Regions from separate parts of the Burkholderia sp. BCC1972 genome, predicted to be linked through region 4. Evidence: riboswitches for the same ligand, from Rfam matches in the RefSeq annotation. Region 4 holds a riboswitch; each other region holds the start of a gene.

Region 1 (5,823 bases), on a different contig from region 4:
GCAACAAGCGACGCAGGCGATCAGCACCGCGATCACGCCGCTCGTCACCACCACCGGCCAGCTCACGCAGCAGGTCGGCACGGCAACGGGCCTCGGACAGCCGGTTGCCGGCCTGCTCGGACAGGTCGGCGCGGCGATCACCTCGACGGGCGGCAAGGTGGCGTCGGCGTCGTCGCAGCCGATCGTCGGCGCCGTCGGCCAGGTCGTGTCAGCGGTCGGCAACACGGTGACCAATGCGGGCGGCCTTGTGAGTCCGAAAGGCGCGAACGGCGGCGCGCCGATTCCCGGTCTGGTGATCAGCGTCGCCGGCGGCATGCCGGCAATGGTGATAAACGGCCCCGGGGCCGGTACGGGCGGCGGTGCGGCGTCGGGCGGCACGGGCAATCCGCTCGCGCCCGTCACGTCGCTGGTGGGTGGCCTGCTCGGCGGTGTGACGGGCGGAGTCGCCGGCAAGTAGCCGGAGCGCGTCGGTCATCTTGGAAAAGGGGGATGGCCGGCCGCTGGCTTGAGATCGGCCGGTCGCCGCCGCTCACGACTTTCGCGGCGTGGCCGGGCCGACAGCGGCGATCAGCGCGTCAGCCGCGATTGCCGTCGAGCTTCGACGGCGGTCGCGCCAGCCCGCGCACCGGCACGGGCGTCGACATCACGATCGACGTGCGCGTTTCGCCGTACAGGTTGATACGCTCGATCAACTGTTCGAGATGGGTCATGCTGGTCGCGACGAACCGCATCACGTACGAATCCGCGCCCGTCACGTGTCGGCACTCGACGACTTCGGGAATCGCTTCCAGCAGCTTGAGGAATTTGGCCTTGGCCGGCTGCGGCACCGTGATGCCGATCAGCGCGCTCACCGGGTAGCCGGCCGCGGCCGGATTGATCCGGGCCGTATAGCCCTCGATGACGCCGGACGCCTCGAGGCGCTTCACGCGCTCCGTCACCGCCGGCACCGACAGGTGAACCTGGCGCGCGAGTTCCGTATAGCTGATGCGGGCGTTGGCCTGCAACAGCGCCAGTACCTTCCAGTCCAGATCATCCATCGCGGCGGTATTTTTTAAGGTGGAGTCTCCATTTTTCCTTAAAAACTGCATTCAGCGGTGACCGGATTTTCCCTACGATGCCTGTTCAATTCGTTGCATGTCGCAAGGAGCAGGCGATGCTGTTCATCAAGTCCGTCGTGATGGGGCTGTCGATCGCGGTGCCGGTCGGCCCGATCGGCATGCTGTGCATTCAGCGCAGCCTGAGCCGCGGTTTTCAGGCAGGGTTCGCGACGGGCATCGGTGCCGCGTGCGCCGATGCGATCTACGGCCTGCTCGGCGCGCTGGGTATCGCGGGCATCGTCACCGCATTCCCGATGCTGACCGTCGCCCTCAAGATCGCCGGCGGCGCGTTCCTCGTGTGGCTTGCGTGGTCCATCGCGCGCCAGCCGCCGGCCGCGTCGGCGCCGCAGCGCGACCTGCCGCGCACGACCATCCTGCGCGACTTCCTGACGACGTTCGGCCTGACGTTGTCGAACCCGATGACGATCCTGTCGTTCGTCGGGATTTTCGCGGCCCTCGGCCCGCTGTCGGGTTCACACGAAGGGGCGATGCAGCCGGCGGTCGAATGGATGGTCGCCGGCGTGTTCGTCGGTTCGGCAACCTGGTGGCTGTGCCTGAGCGGCGCGACGGCCGCGCTGCGCACGAGGATGTCGTTCGCGTTCATGCACCGGTTGTCGCGCGTGTCGGCCGCCGTCATCGCGGCATTCGGCGTGATCCAGCTGGCCGCGGGCGTGCGCGGCCTTGTCTAGTACCCCAACGCTGGCGCCAAGGCGCTGGCCCGTCAGAACGTATAACTGACCTTCCCGAACGCAGTCCGCCCGAGCGTGTTGTAGCCGTACGCGGTCATGAATTGCCGGTCGAACAGGTTCGACAGCGTGGCCGACACCGTCAGGTGCGAATTGATCCGGTACGACGCGCGCAGGTTCACGGTCAGGTACGACGGCAGGTACGTCGCGTTGACCGGATCGTCGAACGTCGTACCGCCGTAGTTCAGCGCCGCCCCCGTGCTGAGCGCGTGCAGGTGCAGTTCGTCCCACGTGTGGTCCACGTTCAGGCTGACCGTCTGGCGCGGCCGGCGGTTCAGCCAGCTGTCATGGGTCTCGTCCTGCGGATTCAGTATGCCGATCGCGACGCTCACCGGCGTGTAGCGGCCGATCGTCCCCTTGTACGACAGGTCGATTCCGCGGATATGCGCGCGGCCGATGTTCATCGGCGAATACGTCGCCGGGTTGTAGGCGATCAGGTTGCTGACGCGCGTGTCGTAGATCGCCGCGGAAAACGTGCCGTACGACGTGTTCGCGTCGAGCGCGGCCTCGACCGACGTGCTGCGTTCCGGGCTGAGGTTCGGATTGCCGTAGCCGGGGTAGTACAGGTCGTTGAAACTCGGCAGGCGGAAGGCATTGCCGTACGACACGCGAGCCGTGTAGACCGGCGTGATCGCCCACGACAGCGCGGCATTGCCGGTGTTCACGCCTTGTCCGGCGATGATCTCGCGACGCCCCGCGAGGAACAGCGTCACGCTGCCGAGCGTGGCCGACTGGTGCAGCGAGAACGCGGAGTCGTTGCGCGTCGGAATGCCGCCGGGTGCATCGACCGGCAGGAACGCCTGTTCGCGCGTGAAATCGTACGCGAGCTTGCTCTCGCCCGACAGCGGCAGGCCGAACAGGTGGAATCCGCGCGCCTGATGGGTCAGCGACGTCGACGTGCTGATGCGCTGCGAATCGATCTGGCCGGTCGGGATGGCCGGATCGCTCGCATAGAGGAACTGGCGATCGTTCGCATAACCGAACGACTGGTCGAACTGCGTGTCGGGCGTGATGTCGAGATGGAACGCGAGCCCGGTCGTCAGCTGGTGATCGAGCTCGCGGTTCGCATAGCCGCTGTTGTCGAAGGACAGGTCGGAGCGGTGATAGAGCGCGAACGTCGAGATCGACCAGTTGTCGCGCGCGTAGCCGAGGCGCGCATCGAGATCCTGCGCGTGATACGGATTGCGGCCGTCCTCGTGATACGGCAGGACGGGCCGCGTCGAATCGATGCCGGCCGTGTTGTACGCGTGCAGGCCGAGCGAGTAGGTGAGCCCGCCGAGCGCGGCGAGCGGGCCGGTCGACGGCACCGTACCCGACGTGCGCAGCTGCGTGTCGAAGGTCTTGTTCGACCCGCCGCCGAACGACACGATGGTCTGGTTCGGCTGGTTCGACGAGCGGCGCGTGAACAGCTGCACGACACCGCCCATCGCGTTGGCGCCGAACGACGCGGCGGCCGGCCCCGAAATCACCTCGACCCGTTCGAACGCATCCGTCGGCAGGTCGGCCCACGGCGCGATGCCGGTGGTCGGCGAGCCGATCCGGATGCCGTCGATGAACACGGCGACCTGGCTCGCCGACGAGCCCCGGATGCTGACCGATGCGGACGAGCCGGGGCCGCCGGTTTGCGACACGGTCACGCCGGGCAGCGTCGCGAGTGCCTGCGTGATGCTCGGGTCGCTCGGCGACAGCCGGTCGAGATCGGTTCGCGTGAGGACCTGGGTCGACGCATAGCGTCCGTCGAACGATTCGGGCAGGCGACGCGTGTCGGTCACGCTGATCGTCGGCAGGTCGGCGCTTTCCGCTGGCTGGGCGGATTGGGGGAGCGCGGTGTCGCCGGCGGCATGGGCGATCGGAGCAAGCAGCGCGGTGGCGGCGGACGTGGCGAGCAGGTAGCGAATGTTCATGAGACAGCGGGAGAAAGCGTGTTGCGCGTACGGCGATCGTGAGCGGACGGCGGGCAGGTTGCGCACAGCGACGGCGTGTCGGTGCGACGCTTCCGGCACGGAAGCGGATTCGGGAACGAAGGACATCTGACGGATCCTGAGGTCGGGACGTCCATGCAACGGGCGACCGCCAACGGCGGCGCCTGGCGCATCGGGACACCCCGCCCGGTGCGGCTGCTGGACCTCGGGTCGATGGCAGGTCTCCTGGCTCGCGGGTCGTCATCCGTGCAGGCCTTCCCGGTTTCCCAGTGGCATGCAGAGGCACGGATTCGCCGCTCACAGTTGCGGGGGCAGCCGCAGATTCGAGGCATTGCCCCTCCTGCGTTCCCTTTTGATCCCATCCCTGGGAACCATCAGCGCGCAAGGGTAATGGCGTGCGCTCGGGCGCGTCAATTGCCGCGCCGTGCGGGGATGCGAAAAAACGTCATTACCCGGCCATCGCTTTCCGAATCCTTTCCGTCATGCGTCGATGCCGTGTTTATCGTCTGATGAATGGGGCGCGCGCGAACGCGCGCCGGAACGCCGCCTCGCCGACGAAGCCGCGCGTCGCCAGTTTTCCGCTCGAACAGGCGGCCCGCGCACTCGATCTCGTTCAAACGGGCGAGGCGAAAACCAGGCTCGTGCCGCATGTTGCGGATATCGCGGGCCGAACAACACGCATCGAAACGACTGGAGACATCATGACCGACACCCCAGCCCCGATCCTGGCCGGCAAGTGCACGTTCGCGCTGTGCAGCCTGCCGGCGCGCGAGCGCACGGGCCTCGTCACGCACAGCCTGCATTTCCCGCTCGCGCAGCCACGCGCGGCGCGCTCGCTCGACGGCCGCACGCCGCTGCCGCCGCCGGTGATTCCCGCATACGCGCATTCTCTCCTCGACCCCACAGGACTCTGACTGACATGACGAATTCGATTCGCTTCGACGGCGGCACCGCCGTGATCACCGGCGCGGCCAGCGGCATCGGCAGCGGGCTGGCACGCCATGCGGCCGCGCTCGGCATGCGCGTCGTGCTGGCCGATCTCGATCCGGCGAAGCTCGATGCGTTCGCCGCGACGCTCGATACCGACGTGCTGTGCGTGCCGACCGACGTCAGCCGGCCGGAAGCCGTCGACGCGCTGGCCGAAGCCGCGTGGCGGCGTTTCGGCGGCGTCGACCTGCTGTTCAACAACGCGGGCGTGATGGCGACGGGCTTCAGCTGGGAAATCACGCCGGAACGCTTCGAGCGCAGCTTCGCGATCAACGTGCACGGCGTGCTGAACGGAGTCCGCAGCTTCGTGCCGCGGATGCTCGAGCGCAATATGCCGGCGCGGGTCGTGAACACCGCATCGGTCGGCGGCTTCCTGCCGAGCCCGCTGATGTCGCCGTATTCTGCGACGAAGTTCGCGGTGGTCGCACTGACCGAGTCGCTATATGGAGAACTGAAGATGCTCGGCGCGCCGGTCGGCGTATCGCTGCTCGCGCCGGGGCCCGTGCAGTCGGGCATCTTCAACGATCCGTTCGGCGCCGCGCACGACCGGCCCGAGGTGCGCGGTTTCGTCGACACGATGCGCGCGATGCTGAACGCACACGGGCTCACGCCCGACGCGTTTGCCGAACGGGTGTTCGACGGCATCCGCGCAGGGCGCTACTGGCTGATTCCGCAACCGGAGACGATCGACGGCGCGCTGCAGCGGCGTACCGGCGACATTCTTGCTGCGCGCGATCCGTCGCTGCCGTCGTTCTGAATGCCGGCGGGACCGGGCGCGGCAGCAGTGCCCGGCGCGCGCCGTTACATGTGCGTGCCGGCGTGCGAGCGGCCGCCCGGGTCGCCGCCGCGATCGGGCGGCGAATTGTTCTGATCGATCTTCGCGAGCACGAAGCCGGCGTGCGGCAGCGCGCCGGGCGAGCGGCGCATCGCCTGCGCGACGGCGTCGTGCGGCGATGCGGCGGGGAAACCGGAGGACGTCGCGCCCGGTTGAGCGAACGCCGAAAGGGAGGCGGCCGCCAGGGCGGCGGCGACGATCGCGTGCGTGTTCATGGTGGCTCCTTCACGACTGAC
Region 2 (5,823 bases), on a different contig from region 4:
GCCTCGCACGCTTCACGGTCGAGTTCGCGCGCGAGCCCGACGACTTCCTCGGCCTGCTGGCGCTCGGCCTGTCGATGGGGCAGTGGCTGTCGCTGCCGATGATCCTTGCAGGTGTCGCGCTGATGGTCTGGGCATATCGCCGCCGTACGGCAAACGCCGCCGCGTGACGCGAAATCGATGCGCGCGCAATCGATGCGCGCATCGACAACGCGCACGTCCATGAAAAACGCCGGCCCTCGGGCCGGCGTTTTTCGTTTCAGACAGAAGCCGCGCGTGGCGCGTTACTTCATCTGCACCGAGCCGTTGACGGTGACCGACACGGTCGCCTTGCCGCCTTCGACCGCGATCGGTGCGCTCATCTTCGCGCTGTCCATCGGCGCCGCGGCCATCGCCATCATGCGCGGGTACGGCTGTACGTTGCGGCCGCTGCCGACGTTCACGTCGCGGATCGTGTAGCTGCTGTAGCCGAACGCCTTCGCGGCTTCGTCGGCGCGTGCGCGGAACGACTTGATCGCCTCGGTCGTGAGCTTCTGCTCGGCCGTGCGCTGCGCTTCGGGCGACAGCGAGAACTCGACGTTCGCGACCTGCATCAGGTTCGACAACTGGCCCGCGAGCTTCGACGCCGCGGCGAAATCGCGCGATTCGAGCGCCACCTCGGTACGCCCGCGCCACGCGGAAATCTTGCCGTCGCGATCGGTGCTCGGATACACGGAGAACGCACCCGTATGCGCGGTGACGCCCGACACGCCCTTCGCCTGCGACAGCGCCGCGTCGGCGCGCTGGTTCAGCTGCGCCGTGAGGCTGCCCGGGTCCTTGGCCTGCTGCTCGTAGAACAGCGTGATGTGGATGATGTCCTGCGGCACGTCGGCGCTGGCCTGCGACGACAGCGACAGCACGCCGGCCGGCTCGGGGAAATGCGGGTTCGCGGTTTGCGCGTGCGCGGCGGGCGACGCGAGCGTCAGCGCGACGGGAACGGCGGCGGCGAGGGCGAGCGACAGCGCGAGTGCGGATTTCTTGGTCATTGTTGGACTCCTTGTGCGAGGGCGCGCACGCGGATCACGCGTGCACGACGCGGGCGTACCGCGCGACGAAATAAACGGCGGCCGGCCTGATCGGTCGACAGCGGTTGCTTAGGCTGCGCAAAAGACCCGCGAGTTCCGTGTCGCCACGCGTGTGCTGACCAGATTTGACCTTTGGCGTGCGCCTACTTCATCAGCTTCTCGGTGATGAAGCGCCATTCGGCGCGCGTAACCGGTGTGATCGACAGCCGGTTGCCGCGGGCCAGCACGCGCATGTCGGCGAGTTCGTCGTGTTCGCGCAGTGCGGCGAGCGGCACGAGCGGCGACTTTTTCACGTAGCGCACGTCGACGAGCAACCAGCGCGGTGCTTCCTGCGTCGATTTCGGGTCGTAATAGGGGCTTGCAGGATCGAACTGCGTGGGATCGGGGTAGGGTGTCGACGACACTTCCGCGAGGCCTGCGATGCCCGGCTCGGGGCAGCTCGAGTGATAGAACAGCACGCCGTCGCCGATCTTCATCGTGTCGCGCATGAAATTGCGCGCCTGATAGTTGCGCACGCCGGTCCACGGCAGCGAGCGCTGCGGGGCGTTGGCGAGATCGTCGATGCTTGCTTCGTCCGGTTCGGACTTCATCAGCCAGTATTGCATGGATCGTGATCGACGCAGAAAGAGGCTGCTACAAAAGAAAACGGCACCGGGACGTGCCCGATGCCGTTGGATAGGCCCCCGCCTTGGCCGCTAGGCCGGCATCCTGAACCTGGGGTTCAGAATTGGTCGCAGTTAGCAGCACTTCGGGTACATCAGACAGAGTGACGCGCGCGCCCGTGCTACAAATTTCCGCAACCGTGCACATGGCATTGGTTCAAGGAATATATGACCTTGGCGAACCAGGCAGGGAAGCTGACTGAACTGTGATTCGATGCGCCAATTTGACCACCGTTGACCGCCGAGATCAAGGGGAATCGACGCATCGATTAAAACGTTACTGCGTCTCGTGCTGTGCGAGCACCGCGCCGAGCTGTTCGTTCATCTGGTGCATTGTACGACGGATTTCCTCCGCCGGAAATGCTTCACCGTGCCGCACGCTCGTTTGCAGCCGCAGCAATTCCGATGCGAGCGACAGCGCAGCCATCACCGCAATGCGATCGGTGCCGCGTACCGAGCTGTTCGAGCGGATTTTCGACATTTCGGCGTCGACGCGCGCGACTGCCTCGAGCAGCGCCGCTTCGGTCTCGGCCGAACAGGCGAGCCGATAGGGCTGACCGAGAATCGAGACTTCGATCTGCTTGGTGCTCATGCATGTTCTCCGTGGCTGGCCGCGTCATCGCCATCCGGACGCGCCTGCGCATCCAGCAGGTCGAGCTGGTTGTCGGCTTGCTCCGCGCTTTTCGTGCGCGGCAGCTTTTCGAGAATCGCGTTCAGTTTCACCTGGGCGTCGTCGATCTTTGCCGACAGCGTGTCACGCTCGGCCGCGAGCGCATTGCGTTCGTCGCGCAGTTCCGCGAGTTCCGCGCGGACCGTGTCCGCTTCCGTGCGCAATTGCGCGACCTGCTCTTCGAGCGCGAGCCGTTCCGCGTGATAGCGCTTGTTCAGCGAAATCAGACGGCCAATATTTTGAGATAAGGTTTCGAGTTCGTTGAGCATTTGCTGCGTCCTCTAAAGACCCAGCATTTTAGCGCGGAATAACGCGCAATCCGACATCTGTAACGTTTCCAGTCGTAACACCCCTGCTTCTCGCCGTGAATCGGTGCTTCCCGCACGTGTCCGGATGCTTCCTTGACGCTCGCGCAACCCGCTCCTAAACTGGCGCCGCCTCGGTGCTCGCGCGTGGCACGCGCGGTTAAACGGGAAGCAGGGCGCGCGCTCAGGGAGCGTGCCAACCTGCGCTGCCCCCGCAACGGTAAGCGGCCGCGTCCCTTGACGCAGGCCGGCTCGGGCGCGTCTTGCATGCAGGTGTCGCATGCGGGCGCGGGCCACTGCGCGTGACACGCGCGGGAAGGCGAGCCGGACCGCCGCCAGCCCGGATACCGGCCGAGACGGGAAGCCCGCACGGGCTTCATGACGCGTGGCCTGCGGGGAGGCGGGGCGCGCAATGCTTCACGGAATGTTCTTCGATGCTGACCCCAATCGTCCGCTCGGCGTCCCAGTCACGCCCGGCCGGCAACCTCGAGCGGACGCGCCGCGCGTCATGCGCGCGGCCGTGCACGGCATGAGCGCCGCGCGCGCTGCCGCGATCTGGGCCGCGCTGGCCGCCGTGGTCGCGCTGCTGTTCGTCGCGTCGCTGTCGATCGGCAGCGTGCCGATGTCACCGTGGCAGGCGCTTGCATCGCTCGTGCCGCATGGCGGCGACGCGCTGTTCGCCGATATCGTCCGCACACTGCGCCTGCCGCGTGCGCTGGCAGGCTTCGCGTGCGGCGCGCTGCTCGCGCTGGCCGGCGCACTGCTGCAGGTGCTGCTGCGCAATCCGCTCGCGGAACCCTACGTGCTCGGCGTGTCCGGCGGCGCGGCCGGTTTCGCGCTCGTCGCGATGATCGCCGGTGGCGCGTGGTGGCTCGTCGACGTGTCGGCATTTGCCGGCTCGCTCGTCTCGGTCGCGCTCGTGCTTGGCCTCGCGCGCCGCGAGCTGTGGCGCGGCGATGCGCGCGACGCGTCGCCGCGCCTGCTGCTCACGGGCGTCGTGATCGCGGCAGGGTGGGGCGCGCTCGTCACGCTGTTGCTGTCGCTCGCACCCGATGCGCGGCTGCGCGGCATCATCTTCTGGCTCACGGGCGACCTGAACGGCGTGACGGCGCCGTGGTTCGCATGGGGTGCGCTGTTGCTGGCCGCCTGCGTCGCGCTGCCGGCTGCGCCGCAACTGAACGTGCTGCTGCGCGGCGACGCGACCGCGCACGCGCTCGGCGTGCCCGTCGCGCGCGTGCGCGTGCGGATCTATCTCGTCGCGTCGCTGGCCGCCGCGGCCGCGGTGACGACGGCCGGCACGATCGGCTTCGTCGGCCTCGTCGTGCCGCATGCGCTGCGGCTCGCGTTCGGCAACGACCAGCGGATGTTGCTGCCGGCCGCGATGCTCGCGGGCGGCGGCGGCGTGATGGCGGCCGACCTGCTCGCGCGCACCGCGATCGCGCCCGCGCAGTTGCCGGTCGGCGTGATGACCGCGTTGATCGGCGTGCCGGTGTTCCTGTGGATGTTGTTGAGGAGGCCGATGCGATGACGGATGCCGCACTGCACGCCGTCGACCTGAGCTATGCGGCCGTCGACCTGACGCTGAAGGCCGGCGCGCGCACGTTGCTCGCCGCGTTCACGCAGGCCTTCCGCCCCGGCGAGATCTGGTGTGTCGCGGGGCCGAACGGCGCGGGCAAGACGACGCTGCTCGCGACGCTCGCGGGGCTGCAGCCGCCCGCCGGCGGACAGGTCGAGATCGACGGCCGGCCGCTTGCCGCATGGCGCCCCGAGCAACTCGCGCAGCGCCGCGCGCTGATGCCGCAGCAACTGCACGACGCGTTCAGCGCGACGGTGTTCGACACGGTGCTGCTCAACCGCTTTCCGTATCTCGGCGGCTGGGGCTGGGAGCGCGACGGCGATCGCGCGGCCGCGCACGATGCACTCGCGACGTTCGACCTGACCGCACTCGCGTCGCGCGACGTGCTGTCGCTGTCGGGCGGCGAGCGGCAGCGGGTCGCGCTGGCCGCGACGCTGTGCCAGTATGCGCCGCTGATGCTGCTCGACGAACCGCTCGCGCATCTCGACCTGCATCACCAGATCGACTGCCTGACCGCGCTGACTGCATGGCTCGGCACGGGCCCGCGCACGGTGCTGTTCTCGTGTCACGACCTGAATCTCGCGCGTCGTTTCGCCACGCATGCACTGCTGCTCGACGGTCGCGGCCGCGCATGGGCCGGCGCCGTGCACGACGTGCTGACGCCCGAGCGCGCGAGCGACGCATTCGGCTATCCGCTCGTGCTGATCCGCGAGAACGGCCGCGATGCGCTGCTGCCGGCGTGGCCTGCGCGACAATGACCTATCCTGTTCCGATTCCTTCGATGCGCGGCGCGTGCCGCGCCCACGACACGACTCCCCGATGACGACTCCGACCCACTTCCCGCCCGCGATCGCGCCGCTCGACGACGCGCTGCGCACACGCCTGCAGCATGTGATCGACCACAAGACCAAGCCGCCCGGCAGCCTCGGCCAGCTCGAGGCGGTCGCGCTGCAGATCGGCCTGATCCAGCACACCGAGCGGCCGGTCGTGCAGCGCCCGGTGACGATCGTGTTCGCCGGCGACCACGGAATCGCGGCCGAGGGCGTGAGCCCCTATCCGCAGGCGGTGACCGCGCAGATGGTCGCGAATTTCCTGGCCGGCGGCGCGGCAATCAACGCGTTCTCGGGCGTCGCGCAGAGCACGCTCGAGATCGTCGATGCGGGCGTCGCGTCGCCGTTGCCGCTGTCCGACCGGCTGGTGTCGCTGCCGGTCGCGCGCGGCACGCGCAACTTCGCGGCGGAGCCGGCGATGTCGCGCGACGAGGCGATGACGGCGCTGGCCGCCGGTGCGGCGCGTGTGCGTCTGCATGCATCGCTCGGCACGAACGTGATCGGGTTCGGCGAGATGGGGATCGCGAACACGTCGTCGGCCGCGTGCCTGATGAGCCGCCTGCTCGACGTGCCGATCGACGCGTGCGTCGGGCGCGGCACGGGTCTCGACGACCAGGGCCTCGCGCACAAGCGCGCGGTGCTCGGCCGTGCGCTCGTCAAGCACTCGCACGCGATCGCGCCGCTCGACGTGCTCGCGACGTTCGGCGGCTTCGAGATCG
Region 3 (5,823 bases), on a different contig from region 4:
ACCCGTCGCAACGCGAATCAAGCCATCGACCGGAACAACCAGTAGAGCGCGCCGGCAAGCACGATCGACGCCGGCAGCGTCAGCACCCACGCGAGCACGAGGCTGCGCACCGTACCCCATTGCAGCCCTGACCCGTTCGCCGCCATCGTGCCCGCGACACCCGACGACAGCACGTGGGTCGTCGACACCGGCAGCCCGTACACGTCGGCGGCGCCGATCGTCAGCATCGCGACGAGTTCGGCCGATGCGCCCTGTCCGTAGGTCAGATGCTGCTTGCCGATTTTCTCGCCGACGGTCACGACGATCCGCTTCCAGCCGACCATCGTGCCGAGGCCCAGCGCGATCGCGACGGCAACCTTCACCCACGTCGGAATGAATTTGGTCGCGTGGTCGAGCTGCTTGCGATAGTTGTCGATCGCAAGCTTGTCGTCGGCGGCGAACGCGGGCTGGCCCGACTTCTCGATCAGGCGGATTGCTTCGGACACCAGATACATCGTGTTGCGCACGTTGTCGACGTCGCGCTGCGGCACGGCGGCCATCGACCCCGACGCGCCGACTGCCGTCGCGAGCGATGTCGACAGCTGCTGCACGGCCGGCAGCACGGCAGGCGTCAGTTCACGGCGCTGCACGTAGTGTTCGACGTCGGCGCGCGGGTTCGTGGACGGCGCGACGCCGTTCGTGTACTTGCCGAACGTCGCGGCCGCCTGGTTCGCGACGGCCACGAAGGTCTGCGATTCGGCCGGCGTGACGGCCTTGTTCAACGCATACGCGGTCGGCACCGTGCCGATCAGGATCAGCATGATGAGGCCCATCCCTTTCTGCCCGTCGTTCGAGCCGTGCGCAAACGACACGCCCGTGCAGGTCAGGATCAGCAGGCAGCGAATCCAGAACGGCGGCGGCTGATCCTTCGGCGGTTCCTTGTACAGCTCGGGAATCCGCACAAGCGTCTTCAGCACGAGCAGCAGCAGTGCCGCGCACAGGAAGCCGACGATCGGCGAGAACAGCAGCGACTTGCCGACGCCGAGCGCCTGGCCCCAGTCGACGCCGCTCGTGCCGGACGGCCCGTGCATCAGCTGGTTCATCAGCCCGACGCCGATGATCGACCCGATCAGCGTATGCGAGCTCGACGACGGCAACCCGAAATACCAGGTCGCGAGGTTCCAGACGATCGCGGCGATCAGCAGCGCGAATACCATCGCGAAGCCCGAGCCGCTGCCGACCTGCAGGATCAGCTCGACCGGCAGCAGTTGCAGGATGCCGAACGCGACGGCGCCGCTCGAGACCATCACGCCGAGGAAGTTCCACATGCCGGACCAGATCACCGCGACGTTCGGCGTCAGCGAGTGCGTATAGATCACGGTGGCGACCGCGTTCGCGGTGTCGTGGAAGCCGTTGACGAATTCGAAGCCGAGCGCGATCAGCAGCGCGGCGCCGAGCAGCAGGTAAGGGAACAGCTTCCCTTCGCGGACCGGCGACAGATCGTCGATCAGGTGCGTGGCGATATAGATCGCGCCGAGCGCGAGCACCAGCAGGAAGACGGCATAGCCGACCTGCCTGGTGCGTTCGACGGAGCCCGAATTGTTCGGTGCGGACGAAGCAGGTTGATTCATGACGGCATCTCGTAAGGGAACCGCGTCCGATCCTATCTGCGGCCAGCAGTCAGTTTGATGACAGTCGGGACCACGAACGGTGTACCTTGCCGATGCGTAAGGAAATTGAAGGCATGCATGTGCAACGCGAGGTACCGGCCCGCATCGTCGTCCACATAGTGAGCGCAATACGGGCTACGCGTTGTCGTCCGTGCTCAACGTCCACCCGTGCGGTGATGCGACGAGCGTCGTGCAGGACAGCGGCGCGATGTCGAGGCGGGTCGCTGTCTTCGAATCCATCCGCAACGCATGCGCGACAGCCGCGCGAACGATCGTCGCATGCGTGACCGCGACGATGTCGCGGTCACGCTGCAGCGCGTTCAACCAGATGCCGACGCGGCGCATGGCGGCGTCGAACGATTCGCCGCCGTGCGGCGACGCTGACGGGTCGCCGATCCACGCATCCAGCTCGTCCGGCAAGTCGCGTGCGAGGTCGTGCAAGCGCCGGCCACGCCAGTTGCCGTAGTCGATGTCGCGCAGCGCGTCGTCAACTTCGGCATGTAGCCCGAGTGCTTCGGCGGTCTGCCGCGCGCAACAGGCAGGGCTGCACAGCACGAGCGAGCCATTAACGCCTGCCCACCGGTCGCGCAGTTCAGCGGCGTCGGCGAGCTCGCGAGCATCGAGCGGATCGTCGTCGGGAAACGTGCCGGTGCGCATCGCCCGGGTCGATGCGTGTGCGATCAGGTGCAGCGAGGCATGCAGGGTCATGGCGGTTTTCGGGGAATCCGGAGCGGGACGCAATCGCCACCGTGCGATCACTTCAATACGCGAACGTTCGCGCGTACAATTCGCCCGATACGAAACGCGGAAGCCGGTGCAATTCCGGCGCGGTCGCGCCACTGTAACCGGGGAATCGATGATCCCGGAAGCCAGACCTGCCTTCGTACCCATTCAACATTTGTCGGGGCGCGAATCCCCTGAGGTGCATCCATGAGTGAAGCAGTGCTGAAGCCGGCGGTCGTGCCGGCACCCATCCCCGTCCGCGAACTGTTGCCGTGGGCCGTGTTCGTCGGCCTGATCCTGTTGCTCGCGCTTTATTTCGTCGGCGCGGAACAGGGCGCGACGTCGCTCGTGCCGGGCATGTACGTCCACGAGTTCGTCCACGACGGCCGCCATCTGCTCGGCTTTCCCTGCCACTGACGCGGAGGCCGTGATGGTCGGAAAGCTGCTCATGCGCGGGATGCTCGCAGGCATCGCCGCAGGCCTCCTCACGTTCGGTTTCGCCAGAATCGTCGGCGAACCGCAAGTCGATCAGGCGATCTCCTTCGAAGAAAAAACCACGGCCGCCAATGGCGAGGCACCGGAGCCCGAACTGGTCAGCCGCCACACGCAGGCGGGCCTCGGGCTGCTGACGGGTGTCGTGACCTACGGCGCGGCATTCGGCGGGCTGTTCTCGCTGGTCTTCGCGTTTGCCTACGGGCGAGGCAGCCGCCTTCCCGCACGGCCGCTGGCCGCGTGGCTCGCGCTGGCGGCGTTCATCGCGCTCGTGATCGTGCCGAACCTCAAGTACCCGGCCAATCCGCCGTCGGTCGGCGATCCCGACACGATCGGCTACCGCACGGGCCTGTTCTTCCTGATGATCGCGATCTCGGTCGCGACGATGGTGTTCTCGGTCAGCGTGCGCCGCCATTTGCTGGCGAAGCTCGGCCAGTGGAACGCGTCGATCGTCGCAGGGCTCGTGTTCGTCGCGATCATCGCGGCCGTGCAGGTCGGGCTGCCGTCGGTCAGCGAGTTGCCGGCCGATTTCCCGGCGGCCGTGCTGTGGAAGTTCCGCGTCGCGGCGATCGGCATGCAGGTGATCATGTGGACGACGATCGGCCTGTTGTTCGGCGCCTGGGTCGAGCGCAGCGAGCGCATCGGCCTGCGCGCTGCCTGACGCGCAGCGCAGCAGAGCGGGGCGCGCCTAGCGCAGCATGCGCGGCGCACTCCCCGTCGATTCGCGCGCCAGCGCGACGAACGCGGCCAGATAGTCGATCGATGCGTCTGCTTCGCGGATGCCGAGGAAGATCTGCTTCGTGATCCCCTTCTTGCCGAGCTTGACCGGCACGACCGCCATCCGGTCTGCATACTCGTCGGCCAGCCATCTCGGCAGCGCGGCCACGCCGCGTTCGCTTGCCACCATCTGCAACATGATGTCGGTCGTCTCGATCGACTTGTGCCGCTTCGGCACGATGCCGGCCGGCGTCAGGAACTGGTTGTAGATGTCGAGCCGGTCGGTCTCGACCGGGTACGTGATCAGGATCTCGTCGGTCAGTTGCTCGGGGGTCACGTAGTCGGCGTTCGCGAACCGGTGCGAGTCGGCGACCACGAGGACCTGCTCGTAGTCGAACACGGGATCGAAGCGCAGCCCCGGCTTGTTCAGCGGATCGGGCGTGACGAGCACGTCGATGTCATAGCCGAACAGCGCGCCGATGCCGCCGAACTGGAAGCGCTGCTTCACGTCCACGTCGACGTCGGGCCAGCGCGACAGGTAGGGCGACACGACCTTCAGCAGCCACTGGTAGCACGGGTGGCACTCCATCCCGATGCGCAGCGTGCCGCGCTCGCCCTTCGCGTACTGCTTCATCCGCTCTTCGGCGAGTTCGAACTGCGGTAGCAGCCGGTTCGCCAGCTTCAGCAGATATTGCCCACCCTGCGTGAGCCGCAGGCCGCGGCCTTCGCGGTCCCAGATCGGCGTGCCGAGCTGCTGCTCGATTTTCCGGACGGTATGGCTGAGCGCCGATTGCGTGAGGTGCAGCGCATGGGCGGCCGCGGTCAGTGAGCCTTGGCGCTCGACTTCACGAATGACGACGAGATGGAATCGTTCCAGCATGGATTTCGCTCGCGCAACGAATGCATGAACAGTTTTAATGGATGAATGAAATAATGCCATTTTATTTCATGGTTTGAAATCCCTATGATGGCTGCCGGATCTTCAATTCTTCTCTGGACGGCAGCTCATGGTGACGACACACAACCTCGGTTTTCCGCGCATCGGCGCGAAGCGCGAACTCAAGTTCGGTCTCGAACGCTACTGGAAGGGCGAGTCGTCGCGTGACGATCTGAAGGCGCTCGGTGCCGAGCTGCGCCAGCGCCACTGGCACGACCAGCGCAACCTCGATCTCACGCCGATCGGCGATTTCGCGTTCTACGACCAGGTGCTCGACATGAGCTTCACGCTCGGCAACCTGCCGAAGCGCGTGCAGGACTTCCATGGCGACGCGCTCGACAACTATTTCCGCGTCGCGCGCGGCCGGTCGGCGCAGTCGGCGGAAGAACACGCGGCATGCTGCGGCGGTGTCGCGGCCGGTGAAATGACGAAGTGGTTCGACACGAACTACCACTACATCGTGCCGGAGTTCCACGCGGACACGAACTTCTCGCTCGACCCGTCGCGCCTGCTGCAGCAACTGGCCGAGGCAAACGCGCAGGGCGTGAACGCGAAGCCCGTGATCCTCGGCCCCGTCACGTACCTGTGGCTCGGCAAGGCGAAGGATGATTCCGATCGCCTCGCGCTGCTGCCGAAGCTGCTGCCCGTGTACGGCGCGCTGCTCGATACGCTGACCGCGCAGGGCGTCGAATGGGTGCAGATCGACGAACCGATCCTCGTCACCGAGCTCGACGCTGAATGGCGCCAGGCCTTCCGCACCGCATACGCGGCGCTGGAAACACGCCGCATCAAGCTGCTGCTCGCCACGTATTTCGGCCAGCTTCAGGACAACCTGACGCTCGCGGCGTCGCTGCCGGTCGACGGCCTGCATGTCGACGCGATCAACGCACGCGACGAAATCGACGCGCTGGTGCGCGAGCTGCCGGTCGAGCGCGTGCTGTCGGTGGGCGCGATCAACGGCCGCAACATCTGGAAGACGGACCTGAGCGCGACGCTCGACTGGCTCGAGCCGCTCGCGAAGCAACTGGGTGATCGCCTGTGGCTCGCGCCGTCATGCTCGCTGCTGCACGTGCCGGTCGATCTCGCGAGCGAGGAGAAGCTCGATGCGGAAATCCGCTCGTGGCTCGCGTTCGCGCTGCAGAAGCTCGATGAGCTGAAGGTGCTCGCAACCGCGCTGAACGAAGGCCGCGACAAGGTGGCCGATGCGCTCGCCGCGAACGCCGCCGCGATCGATTCGCGCCGCCGCTCGCCGCGCGTGAACAACCCGGCGGTGAAGGCCGCGATCGCGCGCATCGACGCGCAGCT
Region 4 (5,823 bases):
ATTCTTTGGATGATCCGCCGCGCCGCGTCATGCGCGCGCGGCCGGATCGAGTGCGTCGAGCAGTGCCGCGACCGAGTCGAACGCGCGGTCGGCATCGGGCAGCGGCGGCCGCCGCAGCATCACGACCGGCAGCCTGCGTTCGCGTGCGACATCGAGCTTGGCCTCGGTGGCCGCGCCGCCGCTGTTCTTGCTGACGACGACGTCGATGCCCGTCAGCGCGAACAGCGCACGCTCGCTGTCGAGCGTGAACGGCCCGCGCGTGGCGATGATCTGCGCCTGCGCGTTGCCGGGGTGCGCGTCGAGGCAGCGCACGAGCCAGAACTGGTGCGGCGGGATCGTGTCGAGGTGCGCGAGCGGTGCGCGGCCGAGCGTGAACAGCGGCCGCCTGAACGGCGCCAGCGCGGCTTCGATGCCGGCCCAGTCGGCGACCATCCGCCAGTCGTCGCCCGGTTGCGGCGTCCAGGGCGCGCGGCGCAGCGCCCAGAGCGGCACGCCCGCGTCGCGGGTCGCGGCAGCGGCGTTCGCGCTGATTTGCGCGGCATACGGATGCGTTGCGTCGATCACGAGGCCGATGCCGGCATCGCGCAGATAGGCGGCCAGCCCGGCGGCGCCGCCGAAGCCGCCGACGCGCACGTCGCAGCGCAGGTCGTCGGGCACCTTGCCGAGTCCGGCCAGGCTGTACACGTGATGCGGGCCGAGCGCGCGTGCAATCTTCAGCGCATCGCCGGTGCCGCCGAGCAGCAGGATGCGCGCGCTCATCGCGCTTCCCCGACGAAGCGGCCCTGGCGGTCGATCGCGAACATTTCGACGGCGACCGACGGCGGCACGATGTCGCGTGCGACGCGCAGCGCCTGCGCGCAGACGAGATCGCCGAGCGGCACGCCGTCGGCCCGTGCCAGCTTCAGCGCTTCCTGGCTCGTGTTCGCGGCGCGCATCGCGGCCTGCAGCGCATCGCTCGCGCCGGCTTCGGCCGCCCATTGCGCGAGCAGCGGCAGGTCGATGCTCGAATGGCGGCTGTGCAGGTCGAGGTGGCCGGCCGCGAGCTTGCTGAGCTTGCCGAAGCCGCCGCACATCGACAGCCGCGCGACCGGTGCGCGCCGCAGGTGCTTGAGTACCGCGCCCGCGAAATCGCCCATCTCGATCAGCGCCATGTCGGGCAGGTGGTAGTGCGCGCGCATCGCGTCCTCGCTTGCGTTGCCCGTGCACGCGGCGATATGCGCGATGCCGTTTGCGCGGGCGACATCGATACCCTGGTGGATCGACGCGATATAGGCCGAACACGAGAACGGCCGCACGATGCCGGTCGTGCCGAGGATCGACAGCCCGCCGACGATCCCCAGGCGCGGGTTCATCGTCTTCAGCGCGAGCGCCTCGCCGCCTTCGACGCCGATCGTCACGTCGAAGCCGCCTGCGTAGCCTTGTTCGGCCGCCAGCGCTTCCAGGTGCGTCGTCATCATCTGGCGCGGCACCGGATTGATCGCCGGTTCGCCGACCGGCAGCGTCAGCCCCGCGCGCGTGACCGTGCCGACGCCGGGCCCCGCGTGAAAACGCACGCCCGGCGCGGCTGCGAGCGCGACGCGCGCGACGATCAGCGCACCGTGCGTGACGTCCGGATCGTCGCCGGCGTCCTTGATCGTGCCGGCTTCGGCGCCGTCGGCCGTGGTCCGGCAGAACGCGAGCCGCATCATCACGCGCTGCCCTTTCGGCAGCACGATCTCGACCGCGTCGTCCGCGTGGCCCGCGAGCAGCAGCCGGGCCGCCGCGAGCGACGTCGCGGTCGCGCAGCTGCCGGTCGTATAGCCGAACCGTAGCGGCGCGGGCTGTTCGGGGGTTTCGTCGCGCATCACGCGTCCGTGGCGTTTGCCGGGTTCGCCGGGCTCAGTGACCCGGCCGCGTCGATCGCATCGGCCATCTCGGCCGCGTCGGGCTTGCGCACGTCGTACAGCGTGACGGGCAGCGGCTGGCGCCACGTGTCGAAGCGGCCGAGCGGTTCGGCATGCGCGAGCGACACGCGCGTGAGCGTGCCGCCGTGCGCGTCGCGCCACGCGGCGAGCGCCAGCTCGCCCTGCAGCGTGACCGCGTTCGCGACCAGCCGGCCGCCGGGTTTCAGCGACGCCCAGCACGCGTCGAGCACGCCGGGCGCCGTTGCTCCGCCGCCGATGAAGATCGCGTCGGGCGTGGCAAGCCCGGCAAGCGCATCGGGCGCACGACCCGCGACGAGCTGCAGGCCCGGCACGCCGAGCGCGTCGCGGTTGTGCTCGATGAAGCGCTGCCGTTCCGCATGCGCTTCGATCGCGATCGCCTGGCAGGACGGATGCGCGCGCATCCATTCGATGCCGATCGAGCCGCTGCCCGCGCCGACGTCCCACAGCAGCTCGCCGGGCGCGGGCGCGAGGCGGCCGAGCGTCATCGCGCGCAGGTCGCGCTTGGTGAGCTGGCCGTCGTGACGATAGGCGTCGTCGGGCAGGCCGGGCGTGAGTGCGCGACGCGGCGCGTCGGGGCCGGCCTGGCAGTCGAGCGCGATCAGGTTGAGCGCGGCCGTTTCGGCGACGGTCCAGTCCTGCGCGAGGCCGTCGAGACGCCGCTCGAGCGGGCCGCCCAGATGTTCGAACACGCTGAGGCGCGTCGGCCCGAAACCGCGCGCGGCGAGTTCGGCCGCGACGGCGGCCGGCGTGCGGCCGTCGGCGCTCAGCACGAACAGGCGCCGGCCCGGCAGCAGATGCCGCGCGAGCGTCGCGAGCGGACGGCCGACGAGCGAGACCGCGCCGACGTCCTGCAGCGTCCAGCCGAGGCGCGCGGCCGCGAGCGACAGCGACGATGGCGCGGGCAGCGCGCGCCATTCGTCGGGGGAAAGCTGGCGCGCGAGCGTCGCGCCGACGCCGAACAGCATCGGGTCGCCGCTCGCGAGCACGCACACGGGCGACGGGCGCCGCGCGAGCACGCCCGCCAGGTCGAACGGCGACGGCCACGCTTCGCGCGCGGCCGGCAGCCGCGCGGGCAGCATGTCGAGATGCCGCTTCGCGCCGACCACGAGCGTCGCGTCGAGCAGCGCGCGCCGTGCGCTGCGGCCGAGCCCCGCGTAACCGTCGTCGCCGATGCCCACTACCGTCAGCCACGCCGTCATGCACTCTTCCCCATCGTTCGATTCCATCGTGTCGCCGCCCGGCCGCGAAAGCGCCGGCGCCGCCGTCCGCATTGCAAAGAACGGCATGGTACCGTGTTCCCTCCCGCGTTTCATCTGCCGGCCCGCCGGCGCACGGCCGCTGCCCGTTTCGCCCGCCGCAAACGGCCATCCGGTCGCGAATCGCGGTCGAAATCGGGTATCCTACGGCCGTTCGTTCGCCGGTGCCCTTCGGGGCCGAAGAGGGAACACAGGGCGCGCCGCGCGCCGCTGTGGCTGCCCCCGCAACTGTAGACAGCGAGCCGATCTCCCCCTCATGCCACTGGTTTCACCGGGAAGGCCGGGAGCCGGCGCCGACCTGTCAGCCAGGAGACCTGCCGGCCAGAAAGTGCGTGCGTGCCAGTCGGCGTCGGGCGGGGTGTACCGATGCGTTGGCCGCGGCGCGACACTGTCCCGGTATCCCGTTGAGTTCCGCCCCCGATTCGATTCCTGCGTCGCCCGTCGTGCGCCCGTCGGCTTGCCCGGGGCTCGTGCGCGTGGTCGCGGCCGCCGACGGCGGGCTGTGCCGGATCAAGCTGCCGGGCGGCCGGCTCGATGCGCGCCAGGCGCGCGCGATTGCCGATGCAGCACGCCAATACGGCTCCGGCGCGATCGACGCGACCAATCGCGCGAATCTCCAGTTGCGCGGCATTCGCGACGGCGCCGCCGATGCGCTGACGCGCGCCCTGCTCGACGCGGGGCTCGGCCCGCGCGTCGATGCGACGGCAGGCTCGAGCGCCGATACGGCCGCGCTCGCCGCGAGCGACGACGTCCGCAACCTCCTGCTCAGCCCGCTCGCCGGGCACGATCCCGCCGCACTCGTCGACAGCCGCGCGCTCGCCATTCCGCTGCTCGACATGCTGGCCGGCGAGCCGCGCCGCGGCGAGCTGTCGCCGAAATTCTCGATCCTGCTCGATGGCGGCGAATCGGTCGCGGCGCTCGATCATCCGCACGACATCTGGCTCGCCGCGTGGCGCCGCGCGGACGGCGCGGTACGCATGGCGGCCGGGCTGGCCGGTTGCCCGCCCGTCGCGGAGGGCGACCGGCCCGCGTCGGTCGATGTGTCGCCCGATCAGGCCGTCGCGCTGGTCCGCGCGCTGCTGCTCGCGTTCCTCGATCTCGCGCCGGCCGATGTCACGCGGATGCGCGCCGTGCTCGCGACAGCCGGCGAACGTGCGTTGTTAGATCACGCGCAGCACGGCCTGCCCTTCCCGCTCACGGCCGATCCCGCGCTCGCCGGCTGGCGGCGCACGAGTGCCGACCCGAAGCTGCGTTTCGGCGTACGCCCGTCGCTTGATCCGGCCCGCTGCAACGTCGGCGCGCAATGCATACTCGGGCGGCTCGACGCGACGCAGCTGGAACAGCTTGCCGCGCTGGCCGAAGCCGGCGGCGACGGCACGCTGTCGATGACGCCGTGGCAAGGCGTGTTTCTCCATGGCGTGCCGAACGAACGCGCAGCGGCCACGCTCGACGCGCTCGCGTCGATCGGCCTCGTGTGCCGGCCGACGGACCCGCTCGCGACGCTCGTCGCCTGCGCCGGCAGCGCAGGCTGCGCGAAAGCGCGCGCCGACACGAAACGCGACGCGCTCGCACTCGCCGCGCGCATCGGCCAGCCGGTCGACGTGCACCTGACCGGGTGCGAACGCCACTGCGCGCTGCCGCATCCCGCGACGCACACGCTCGTTGCAGTAGCGCCCGCGCATTACGACCTTTACCGGCGCGACGCGGCCGAGGGCCTCGGCGCCCCGCTCGCGCGCCATCTGACGATTGACCAGGCCGCGGCCCGTTTGACGGGCGCGCGGCACAGCCAGGACACCACCGATGCTTGACTACATTCGCGACGGGCAGGAAATCTACCGCCAGTCGTTCGCGACGATCCGCGCCGAGGCCGACCTGTCGCAGGTTCCGCCCGACCTCGAGAAACTCGCGGTGCGCGTGATCCATGCGTGCGGGATGGTCGATGTCGTCTACGACCTGCGCTTCTCGGCCGGCGCGGGCACGGCGGGCCGTACGGCGCTCGCGGCCGGCGCGCCGATCCTGTGCGATGCGCGGATGGTCGCCGAAGGCATCACGCGCGCACGGCTGCCTGCGGCCAACCGCGTGATCTGCACGCTCGGCGAGCCCGAGGTGCCCGATCTCGCGCGCCATCTCGGCAACACGCGCTCGGCCGCCGCGCTCGAGCTGTGGCGCCCCCATCTCGCGGGCAGCGTCGTCGTGATCGGCAATGCGCCGACCGCGCTGTTCCACCTGCTCGACATGATCGATGCCGGCGCGCCGCGCCCCGCGCTGATCCTCGGTTTTCCGGTGGGCTTCATCGGTGCGGCCGAATCGAAGGCGATGCTCGATGCCGACAGCCGCGGCGTGCCGTACGTCGCGCTGCTCGGCCGGCGCGGCGGCAGCGCGATGGCCGCCGCCGCGGTCAATGCACTCGCGACGGAGGTCGAGTGACGACCGCGCGCGGACGGCTGTTCGGGGTCGGCGTCGGCCCCGGCGATCCTGAACTGATGACGATCAAGGCGTTGCGCGTGCTGCAGGCGGCGCCGGTGGTCGCGTATTTCGTCGCGAAGGGCAAGAAAGGCAATGCGTACGGCATCGTCGAAGCGCACCTGCTCGACGGGCAGACGCAACTGCCGCTCATCTATCCGGTGACGACCGAGGCGCTG

The links. Region 4 has a riboswitch for cobalamin ahead of cobG (precorrin-3B synthase). Riboswitches for the same ligand answer to the same signal wherever they lie in the genome.
Region 1: it holds a riboswitch for cobalamin, as region 4 does, so the genes downstream of both, U5798_RS28815 (TonB-dependent receptor domain-containing protein) here and cobG (precorrin-3B synthase) in region 4, are expected to answer to the same signal.
Region 2: it holds a riboswitch for cobalamin, as region 4 does, so the genes downstream of both, U5798_RS33810 (FecCD family ABC transporter permease) here and cobG (precorrin-3B synthase) in region 4, are expected to answer to the same signal.
Region 3: it holds a riboswitch for cobalamin, as region 4 does, so the genes downstream of both, U5798_RS31530 (CbtB domain-containing protein) here and cobG (precorrin-3B synthase) in region 4, are expected to answer to the same signal.

What each region holds. Positions count from the first base shown of each region.
Region 1 covers NZ_CAJPGH010000025.1:109,235-115,057, reverse strand. The annotation lists gene U5798_RS28830 (collagen-like triple helix repeat-containing protein) at 1-457, shown strand, start outside; gene U5798_RS28825 (Lrp/AsnC family transcriptional regulator) at 576-1,037, opposite strand; gene U5798_RS28820 (LysE family translocator) at 1,154-1,786, shown strand; gene U5798_RS28815 (TonB-dependent receptor domain-containing protein) at 1,819-3,747, opposite strand; cobalamin riboswitch at 3,963-4,156, opposite strand; gene U5798_RS28810 (hypothetical protein) at 4,467-4,679, shown strand; gene U5798_RS28805 (SDR family NAD(P)-dependent oxidoreductase) at 4,685-5,509, shown strand; gene U5798_RS28800 (hypothetical protein) at 5,554-5,802, opposite strand.
Region 2 covers NZ_CAJPGH010000037.1:30,074-35,896, forward strand. The annotation lists gene lgt (prolipoprotein diacylglyceryl transferase) at 1-167, shown strand, start outside; gene U5798_RS33785 (SIMPL domain-containing protein) at 282-1,022, opposite strand; gene U5798_RS33790 (EVE domain-containing protein) at 1,205-1,666, opposite strand; RNA gene ssrS (6S RNA) at 1,738-1,919, opposite strand; gene U5798_RS33800 (cell division protein ZapA) at 2,001-2,315, opposite strand; gene U5798_RS33805 (ATPase) at 2,312-2,662, opposite strand; cobalamin riboswitch at 2,817-3,069, shown strand; gene U5798_RS33810 (FecCD family ABC transporter permease) at 3,228-4,226, shown strand; gene U5798_RS33815 (ABC transporter ATP-binding protein) at 4,223-5,032, shown strand; gene cobT (nicotinate-nucleotide--dimethylbenzimidazole phosphoribosyltransferase) at 5,094-5,823, shown strand, end outside.
Region 3 covers NZ_CAJPGH010000031.1:3,188-9,010, forward strand. The annotation lists gene U5798_RS31520 (inorganic phosphate transporter) at 18-1,610, opposite strand; gene U5798_RS31525 (histidine phosphatase family protein) at 1,785-2,357, opposite strand; cobalamin riboswitch at 2,404-2,547, shown strand; gene U5798_RS31530 (CbtB domain-containing protein) at 2,580-2,789, shown strand; gene U5798_RS31535 (CbtA family protein) at 2,803-3,525, shown strand; gene U5798_RS31540 (LysR family transcriptional regulator) at 3,553-4,461, opposite strand; gene metE (5-methyltetrahydropteroyltriglutamate--homocysteine S-methyltransferase) at 4,589-5,823, shown strand, end outside.
Region 4 covers NZ_CAJPGH010000015.1:39,852-45,674, forward strand. The annotation lists gene U5798_RS21365 (cobalt-precorrin-6A reductase) at 28-759, opposite strand; gene U5798_RS21370 (cobalt-precorrin-5B (C(1))-methyltransferase) at 756-1,844, opposite strand; gene cbiE (precorrin-6y C5,15-methyltransferase (decarboxylating) subunit CbiE) at 1,844-3,124, opposite strand; cobalamin riboswitch at 3,327-3,518, shown strand; gene cobG (precorrin-3B synthase) at 3,625-4,989, shown strand; gene U5798_RS21385 (precorrin-8X methylmutase) at 4,982-5,608, shown strand; gene U5798_RS21390 (precorrin-2 C(20)-methyltransferase) at 5,605-5,823, shown strand, end outside.